2 regions of the Nissabacter archeti genome follow, and region 2 is predicted to be linked to the other one. Evidence: predicted binding sites of a transcription regulator. Region 2 holds the regulator's gene; the other holds the start of a gene.
The links. The regulator CRP, encoded in region 2, controls carbon source genes, mostly activating them, when cyclic AMP is high. The targets are predictions, from matches to a motif close to ATGTGANNNNNNTCACAT.

Region 1 (4,376 bases), on a different contig from region 2:
CTGCGGCAGGCGCACAATCACGTCCGGTTGCATCCGGCTGCTGCTGTCCACACGGATACTGACCTGGGTTTCATACTCATACCCTTCACGCAGCCCGGAGGCTTCCAGCACCCGGCTCAGCACCACCTCACCCCAGTTGCCCTGGGTTTTGTTGTCCCCTTTCAGGGCTTTGGTGAGGTTAATCGCCTCCTGCGCCATCTGCGCATTCAGCTGCTGCAAATGGCGGATCTCATGGGCCAGCGTATGGCGCTCACGCGCTTCCTGCCCGAACCCTTCCTGTACCTGACGGCGGAAGCCATCCAATTGTTCGCGCAGCGGCAGCAACAGCCGGTCAAGGCTCTGTCGGTTTTGCTCATCCACCCGGCGGCCATTCTGTTCAAAAATGCGGTTGGCCAGCTGTTCAAACTGCGCATTCAGCCGCTGCTCGCTGTTCATCAGCAGCCGCTGTTTCTCTTCCGCCGCCATCCGCGTCTCTTCCAGCCGGATGGTGACCTCACGCAGCTCCGCCTCCTGCGCGCTGTTGTTTTCACGCTGGGCGCGCAACTCCTGATCAAGCTGTTCGCATTCACGGCGCCAATGCGCCAGTTGCTGCGCCTTCTCCTGCCCGGCCGCCACCTGGCTGTGGAGCGTGCGCAGCTCCAGCTCATTGTCACGCAGGCGCTGCTGGCCCTGTTGCACCTGCGCCAGCAGCGCCTGTTGTGCGCTTTGTGCCTGTGCCAGTGACTGCTCCAGCAGGCGCAGGGCGGTGTCATGCCGGGCCTGTTGCTGCTGTTGCCGCACCCCGGCCAGCAGCCAGCCACCCCCGACGCCCACCAGACAGGCCACCAGACAGGCCACCAGGCTGTACATTATGCTGATATCCATGCTTGTTCCGCTGTGAAACGCTGATAGCCTGCCACGTTAAGGAAAGCGCCCTCCCCTGTCCAGCAAGGTTTGGTACGCTGCGTAATGCCTCGCAAAAAGCCTCTGCATCAGCCTGCCATCACAGGAACCTGACAGGATACGCCGCCCTGAACCACCAAGCCCGTAACCTTGCGTAAACAAAGATAAACTTTTGTATAACAACCGGGCCGCCGTGTGACCGCTCTGCCTGCGCCCCCGGCCACGCATGGACTCTGAACTGACCTTATCAGATCCCTCGGGGGAATAAAAAAAGGGGCCGCCAATGCGACCCCTTTTCAGACTACAGGCAGTGCCGGTCAGAGCAGACGGCGGGCAGCTTCCACCACGATTTTCACCGCGTGGCTCTCTGTCTGCTTCATGGTTTCCGCGTTCGGGATCTCCTGCTGGGTGCGGTTTACGATAACCCCAGCCACCATCCCGGCGCGCAGACCCTGGCTGGCGCACATGGTCAGCAGCGTTGCGGATTCCATCTCGTAGTTCATCACGCCCATCTCCTGCCACTCTTGCATCGATTCTTTGAAGCGGCGCACCACGCGGCCGGAGAAGGTGTCATAGCGCTCCTGGCCTGGGTAGAAGGTGTCAGACGAGGCGGTCACACCGATGTGCGTGGTCGCACCCACGGCTTTCGCGGCGTCGACCAGCGCGGTGGTGCAGGCGAAATCAGCCACCGCCGGGAACTCCATCGGGGCGAAGTGCAGGCTGGCACCGTCCAGACGGACTGCGGCGGTGGTCACCAGCACATCACCGACATTAATGTGGTTCTGGATGGCGCCGGTGGTGCCGATACGCAGGAAGGTACGCACACCCAGCTGCGCCAGTTCTTCGACGGCGATAGAGGTGGACGGGCCGCCGATACCGGTAGAGCAGACGATCACAGGTTTGCCGTCCAGCTCCGCACGCCATGACGTAAATTCACGGTGAGCCGCCAGCTTGACCGGGTTCTCCATCAGTCGGGCAATTTTTTCCACCCGCTCCGGATCACCGGGAACGATGGCCAGCGTGGCACCTTGCAGGTCAGCCTTGGTCAGGCCAAGGTGAAAAACGTCAGATTTGGACATACGGAACTCCTGTTAACGATTCATTTCCGAAAGGAAGAGAAAGGGACTTTACTGAAATCCGGGGCTGCTTTTTGTGATGAACATCACTTACACCACAGAGAACATGCATCAGCTACAACATTTATGTGATGGATTTCACAGTAAAACCCATTATTGCGCTGATTATAAGCGACTGCACCTCATCTTGTCCTGCTTTACTCTGCCCCCTCAGGCAGCGCCCTGCCTTGCGCCAAACCTAAAAGGTAGCACCTTTCCGGTAAAGGATAACCCTCATTGCCGGAGGCAGGCGGTAAGTCCGTTTTATTTCACGCCGGCTGCCCGTTTCTCTTTGGCATTTCCTCCCACGTCTTTATAAAAAACATCCAGAAAATACTCTCTATTTTCTTATTCCTTTCTGTTTTTTTCTTATTAAAGCAGCTTGGTTTTAACGCTATATATAATTAAGTTTTAATAAAGTCATTTTAAAGAATAAATAAATATTTAGACGTTTTATTAGTTCATAGAATTGCGAGTTTCCTCACTTTTCTAATTAACTAAAATGTATAAAGGATGACATACATTGAAAAAGCTCAACACAACACGTACCCCCTTATCCTCTGGTATTATTAAAGCATTTCCAATCCTTATTGTTATGGCCGGTGGATTCGGTGTTTCCTCTTCTTTTGCTATGTCAATTAATGATCAAGGAGTTGATGGCAGTTACCCTATCTATGCTAATGGGAATTCAGAAACTGATCATACTGCTGATATTTACTATGCCGGAGGTCTTGTTATAACAACTACGGGTAAAGCTTCTCACGGGATTTATGCATTAGACGGCGGTAAGGTTTTTGAACGTAACCCATCAACCGTAGACATTATAATTAATGGTGAGGGTGCCCACGGTATATATGTTGAAAATGGCAGCATCATTGATTTATTAAGTCCGCTTTCCATTGACACTTCAAATAAAGACGCCTCAGCCCTTTTTATCACCGGCGACAATAACAGCGTTAACATCGCGTCAACCGCTACGCTGTCTACGCTGGGGGAGAACAGCGCCGGCATTAACATTAACGGCAATAAAAATATCGCCACATTTGACACGCTGGCGGCCACCACCGCTGGTGCAAACAGCGCGGCAGTGACGCTGACCGGTGACAACACGATGTTTACCGTGATGTCAGGCACCACCCTGGCGACGGAAGGCGAACACAGCGCGGGCATCGCCATTAACGGCAAAGAGAATATCGCCACGTTCGACACGCTGGCGGTCTCGACAACAGGCGCGAACAGTGCGGCGGTGACGCTCAGTGGCGACACCAACACCTTTGATGCCGCGGCAGAGACGTCCCTGACGACACAGGGTGATAACAGCGCCGGGGTGGCGATTAACGGCCCGGGGAATACCACCACCTTTAACCAGCTCGCGGTCACGACAACAGGCGCGCGCAGCCATGCCCTCAGTGTGGCCGGCGCGGGGAGCAGCCTGAGTGCACAAGGCGGCAGCCTGATTACCGGCGGGGAGAATGCTTATGGCGTCCTGGCCGCAGAGAGTGCCGTGGTTACCCTGACCAATACCGACATTATCTCGGCGGGAGCGGACGCGGGCGGGGTGCTGGCCACCGGCAACAGTGTCGTCAACCTGACCGGCGATGCGGCCACGCTGAATACCGTAAAAAGTACCGGTGCAAGTGGGGCCACGCTGGCAGCCAAATCTGGCGCACAGATCAACATCAAAAATATGCAGGTGCTCACTGAAGGTACGAAAGACCAATCGTTATTTATCAGCACCCAGGCGGCTGTCCACGGTGAAAATATTCAGATAGCTAATCACGCTGACAGCGTATCGACGTTGCATTTCTATCAACAGCAAAGCGTCGCTGCCGATCAGCAAGGCGGCACCTTAACCCTGAAAGACTCCACCGTGACCAGCGATCAGGCGAAAACAGCCCTGTATGCTGATGGCGGTCACTGGAATGCCACGTTCGACCACACCGACCTGACCGCCAGCCAGGGCACGGCGATTTATGTCGCCAACGATCTGACGGCGGCCAAAGAGGCGGAGTTACAGGCGCAATCGGCCACTCTGGCGTTTACCGCAAAGAACAACAGCACCCTCAACGGCGACGTCATTGTCGAGGCGCAGGACACGCTCGCCAACGCCCTGACCATGAACCTGCTGGATTCCACCTTTAACGGCGCGTCCCAGGGCAACATCGACCTGTCGGCCGAAAACAGCACCTGGAACATGTCCGCATCGTCGACGGCAAATTCGCTGGCGCTGAATAACAGCCGCGTCTATTTCTCCCCCGAGGGGGATTACAAAACGCTGACCACCCAATCGCTGTCCGGCACCGGGGATTTTTACCTGAATACCGAACTCAATGAGGGCGGCACCAACAGCAAAACCGACAAGATTATTGCAGGCACTGC
Region 2 (4,376 bases):
CGGGCGCTGGGTCTGCAACAGGCGGGCGATACGGCTGAAGTGGTAATAGCAGAAGCGGCCGACCGGGTTGTCCTGGTAACGGTTGGCGAGCTTCTCCAGCGCCTGCAGCTCTTTGTCCATCGCGAACGGCCCGGGGCGGCGATGGTAGAGGATGTCGTCCGCCACCATCCGCAGCCGCTGGGCGATCACTTCCGCATTGCGGCGGATTATCGCTTCTGCCTGGCTCTGCGCCACCAGCTTCTGCACCTCTTCCGGCTGATGGAGGCTGACGGTAATGTGCTCTTGCAGATCCAGCGCCACCTGGAAGGTGCGGAACAGCTGTTTATTGTGCGGGTTATTTTCACTGGAAAGCATGTGCAGCTGCTGGTAGCTCTGGACGATAAGCTCCATCACTTTCTGCTGGCGTTTCAGCAGCGGCGGCAGCGCGGTTTCCGGGTCAGTATGCTGGGTCAGCAGGCTGTATTTCGCCTCCAGATATTCCCCCAGTTCACGGTAGAGCAGGCTTAAGTTTTCGCGCATCGGCTGCTCTTTCCACAGGCGGAACCAGCCCCAGGTAAACAGCCCGTACCAGACTGTCCCGAGCACAAACAGGCCCGGTGCCTGCCACAGCGGTGCCGTCCCGGCCATGCTCAGGGTGAAAATGGCCGCCACCAGGGTACCGTTCAGCAGGCGGCCGTGCAGCGGGCTTATCTCCCCGGTCACGCCGAGCAGCAGCGCCAGCGTCAGCATGATCAGCGGCAGCGGCCAGTGGGCATAGAGCAGCAGCAATTGCAGCACGAGGCTGCACACCGCGAACAGGGTGCCGCCGATGGCCAGCCGTTTGAAGTAACGTTTGTGCGGGGTATCGAGGCCGGCGATGTTGCAGCAGGCAGGGACCAGGGAGAACAGCAGGCCGGTTTGCAGCTGGCCGAACAGCAGGGCAATCGCCGCCGGCAGACAAAGTACCAGCGTTTGTCTGAGCGCGTAATTGACCTCAGGATGGTAGATAAGCCTACGCCACATGGGTGCTCACAAAGACAACGGCGCAGCGCGGGCGGGCCGCGTATGCGCCGTTTTTACGAGAGGTTAACGGGTGCCGTAAACGACAATCGTCTTACCGTGGGCGGAGATCAGGTTCTGATCTTCCAGCATTTTTAGGATACGGCCAACCGTTTCGCGGGAGCATCCCACAATCTGGCCAATTTCCTGACGGGTGATTTTGATCTGCATACCATCCGGGTGCGTCATGGCATCCGGCTGCTTGGCCAGGTTCAGCAAGGTTTGCGCGATCCGGCCGGTCACGTCCAGGAACGCTAAATTGCCGACTTTCTCTGACGTGACCTGCAGGCGGCGCGCCATCTGCGAGGAGAGGCGCATCAGAATATCCGGGTTAACCTGGATCAGCTGACGGAATTTTTTGTAGGAAATCTCCGCCACTTCACAGGCTGTTTTGGCGCGTACCCACGCGCTGCGCTCCTGGCCCTCTTCGAACAGGCCAAGTTCACCGATGAAATCCCCCTGGTTGAGGTAAGAGAGGATCATCTCTTTGCCCTCTTCATCTTTAATCAGCACGGCGACCGAGCCTTTTACGATGTAGTAGAGCGTTTCGGCTTTTTCACCCTGGTGAATCAGCGTACTTTTGGAAGGGTATTTATGAATATGACAATGAGACAGGAACCATTCGAGAGTAGGGTCTGTTTGCGGTTTGCCGAGAACCATTTGCTTTTATCCTCTGTTGTAATCGCTGCCCAAAATCACAGGGCTCAGAGTTCCCTGTACGGCGTTCTTAAAAAGAGATGCATTATTGTAGAGTATTAACTGTCTGATAATGTTGCAAGGTAACGGCCAAAAAGGAACCATCGGGCAGCCCCGCCGCTCCGTTAAAAACCTGACCTTGCTCCATACAGAACATTTTGTTTCGGGTTTGTTTTATCACAGCCAGAACCGGGTGTCTTCTGTTGTCTCGCTTCAGCATGATGAAGATCGGCCTGATTGCCTGTTTTAGTACGGCAAGGTAGGCTGTTTTAAGAAAATAACCGGAGAATGACGTATGCAGGCACGGGTTAAGTGGGTTGAAGGGCTGACGTTTATGGGCGAATCCGCCTCAGGCCACCAGGTTCTGATGGACGGCAATGCCGGTGATAAAGCGCCAAGCCCGATGGAAATGGTGCTGATGTCGGTGGGCGGCTGCAGCGCCATTGATGTGGTTTCTATTCTGCAAAAAGGGCGCAATGATGTGCGGGATTGCGAAGTGCGCCTGACGTCGGCGCGCCGTGACGAGGCACCGCGCACCTTTACGGAGATCAATCTGCATTTTGTGGTGACCGGCAAAGGGCTGACGGAGAAAGCCGTGGAGCGTGCGGTGAATCTGTCAGCGGAGAAATACTGCTCCGTCTCGCTGATGCTGGGTAAGGCCGCCGCGGTCACCCACAGTTTTGAAATTATCGCTGTCGGGTAATCTGACCGGGCGGCTCTTGCGCCGCCCGGCCTCAGATGATTTTCTTCCCTTCCAGCAACCGCTGTACCAGCGGCCCCATGATTAACTCCATCGCCAGCCCCATTTTTCCGCCCGGCACCACCAGCGTGTTGATGTGCGAAATAAATGATCCCTGAAGCATCGCCAGCAGGTAAGGGAAGTCGATAGAATCCAGCCCGCGGAAGTGGATCACCACAAAACTCTCGTCCAGGGAGGGGATCGCTTTGGCGGCAAAGGGGTTGGACGTGTCAACAGTGGGCACACGCTGGAAGTTGATGTGGGTGCGGGAGAACTGCGGCGTGATGTAATTGATGTAATCCTCCATCGATCGCACTACCGAATCCATGACCGCTTCACGCGAATGGCCGCGCTCGCTGGTATCGCGGATCAGTTTCTGGATCCACTCCAGGTTCACGATCGGTACCACGCCCACCAGCAGGTCAACATGCTGGGCGACGTCATGCAACTCCGTGACCACGCCGCCGTGCAGCCCCTCATAAAACAGCACGTCCGTCTCTTCCGGCAGCGGGTGCCACGGGGTAAACGTACCCGGCACCTGGTTGTAAGGCACCGCTTCGTCATAGGTGTGCAGGTATTTGCGTGAGCGGCCGGTGCCGTCTTTCCCGTATTGGATAAACGATTGTTCCAGCAGGCCGAAATCATTGGCTTCCGGGCCGAAGTAACTGATGTGCCGCCCCAGGTCGCGTGCCTTGCGGATTGCCATGTCCATTTCCGGCCGGGTGTAGCGGTGGAAGCTGTCGCCCTCCAGTTCGGCGGCATGGAGGTTCAGCTCCTGGAAAATTTTACGAAATGCCAGGCTGGTGGTGGTGGTACCGGCTCCGCTGGAGCCGGTGACGGCAATGACCGGGTGTTTGGCTGACATAGTGTTCAAAACTCCGTTAAGGGGTAGTGCCTGCAGAGGGTGCAATCAGCATAATTAATTATAGTGTTATCATAATTATGCGTATGCAGCCAGTGCCGGCAGGCCACCGTATGACGTCAGCCCTGTTCGTGTGCATCGCCCCGGAACTGGCCGCGCGGCATAATATTGACCGACTCATGCAACTCAGACCAGACCAGCACCACCTCGCCGCTTTTCAGCTGACGGCGCACATCCTCAACTTTCTGCGCCAGCGTGCGCTCATGTTCGCCATAATCGGTGCCTTCACGCAGCACAAAGGCTTCAATCAGGTTATCCAGCGTGTCACTGTCGAGATCTTTCCAGGGAATAATCATGTTTCAGGCTCCTGTAAATAGGGGGCCAGCCAGGCGGGGATCCGCTGTTCCAGCCACATTTGCGGCCGCTTAAAACTGCCGCTGACAAAACCCACATGGCCGCCGTGCTCGGTCAGCTGGTACTCCACATTCGCCGGCAGGTGGGCGGCATCCGGGATCACGGCGTCGGTCATAAAAGGATCGTCCCTGGCGTGAATAATCAGCAGGGGCGTGGTAATGCGCGGCAGCAGCGGCATGGCGCTGCACCGGCGGTAGTAATCCAGCGCGTTGTGGAAGCCGTGCGCGCGGGCGGTAATGGCGTCATCAAAATCACGCAGGCGCTTCAGCGCTTTTAGCTGCTCAAGGCTGACGGGCAGCGTGTCGGGGTAAGCCTGCAATTTCCGCGCGGCATTGCGTTTAAGCTGGTCGAGCAGGTAACGCTGGTAGACGCGTGAAAAGCCCTGCTCCAGCTTGAGTGAGCAGGGTTCCAGCATCAGCGGTGCCGAGACCACCACCGCCGCGCAGAGCCGCGCGCGCTCCGACTCTTCACCCAGGTAACAGGCCAGCATATTGCCGCCCAGGGAGACGCCGACCGCTGCCGTCGGCACCCGGCCGTGTGTCTCCTCCAGCCAGCGCAGGAAGAAGCGGGCATCTTCGGTTTCGCCGGAGTGGTAGATACGCTTCAAACGGTTGGCTTCACCGCTGC

Region 1: a site for CRP is predicted at 2,033-2,050, ahead of udp (uridine phosphorylase). Genes of this name have one in related genera too.

The regions. Positions count from the first base shown of each region.
Region 1 covers NZ_JAERKB010000015.1:104,935-109,310, reverse strand. The annotation lists gene rmuC (DNA recombination protein RmuC) at 1-864, opposite strand, end outside; gene udp (uridine phosphorylase) at 1,200-1,961, opposite strand; gene JK232_RS19545 (hypothetical protein) at 2,766-3,107, opposite strand; gene JK232_RS19540 (autotransporter family protein) at 3,109-4,376, shown strand, end outside.
Region 2 covers NZ_JAERKB010000002.1:346,052-350,427, forward strand. The annotation lists gene JK232_RS04290 (YccS/YhfK family putative transporter) at 1-1,002, opposite strand, end outside; gene crp (cAMP-activated global transcriptional regulator CRP) at 1,066-1,698, opposite strand; gene JK232_RS04300 (OsmC family protein) at 2,030-2,437, shown strand; gene JK232_RS04305 (phosphoribulokinase) at 2,469-3,338, opposite strand; gene JK232_RS04310 (YheU family protein) at 3,455-3,691, opposite strand; gene JK232_RS04315 (hydrolase) at 3,688-4,376, opposite strand, start outside.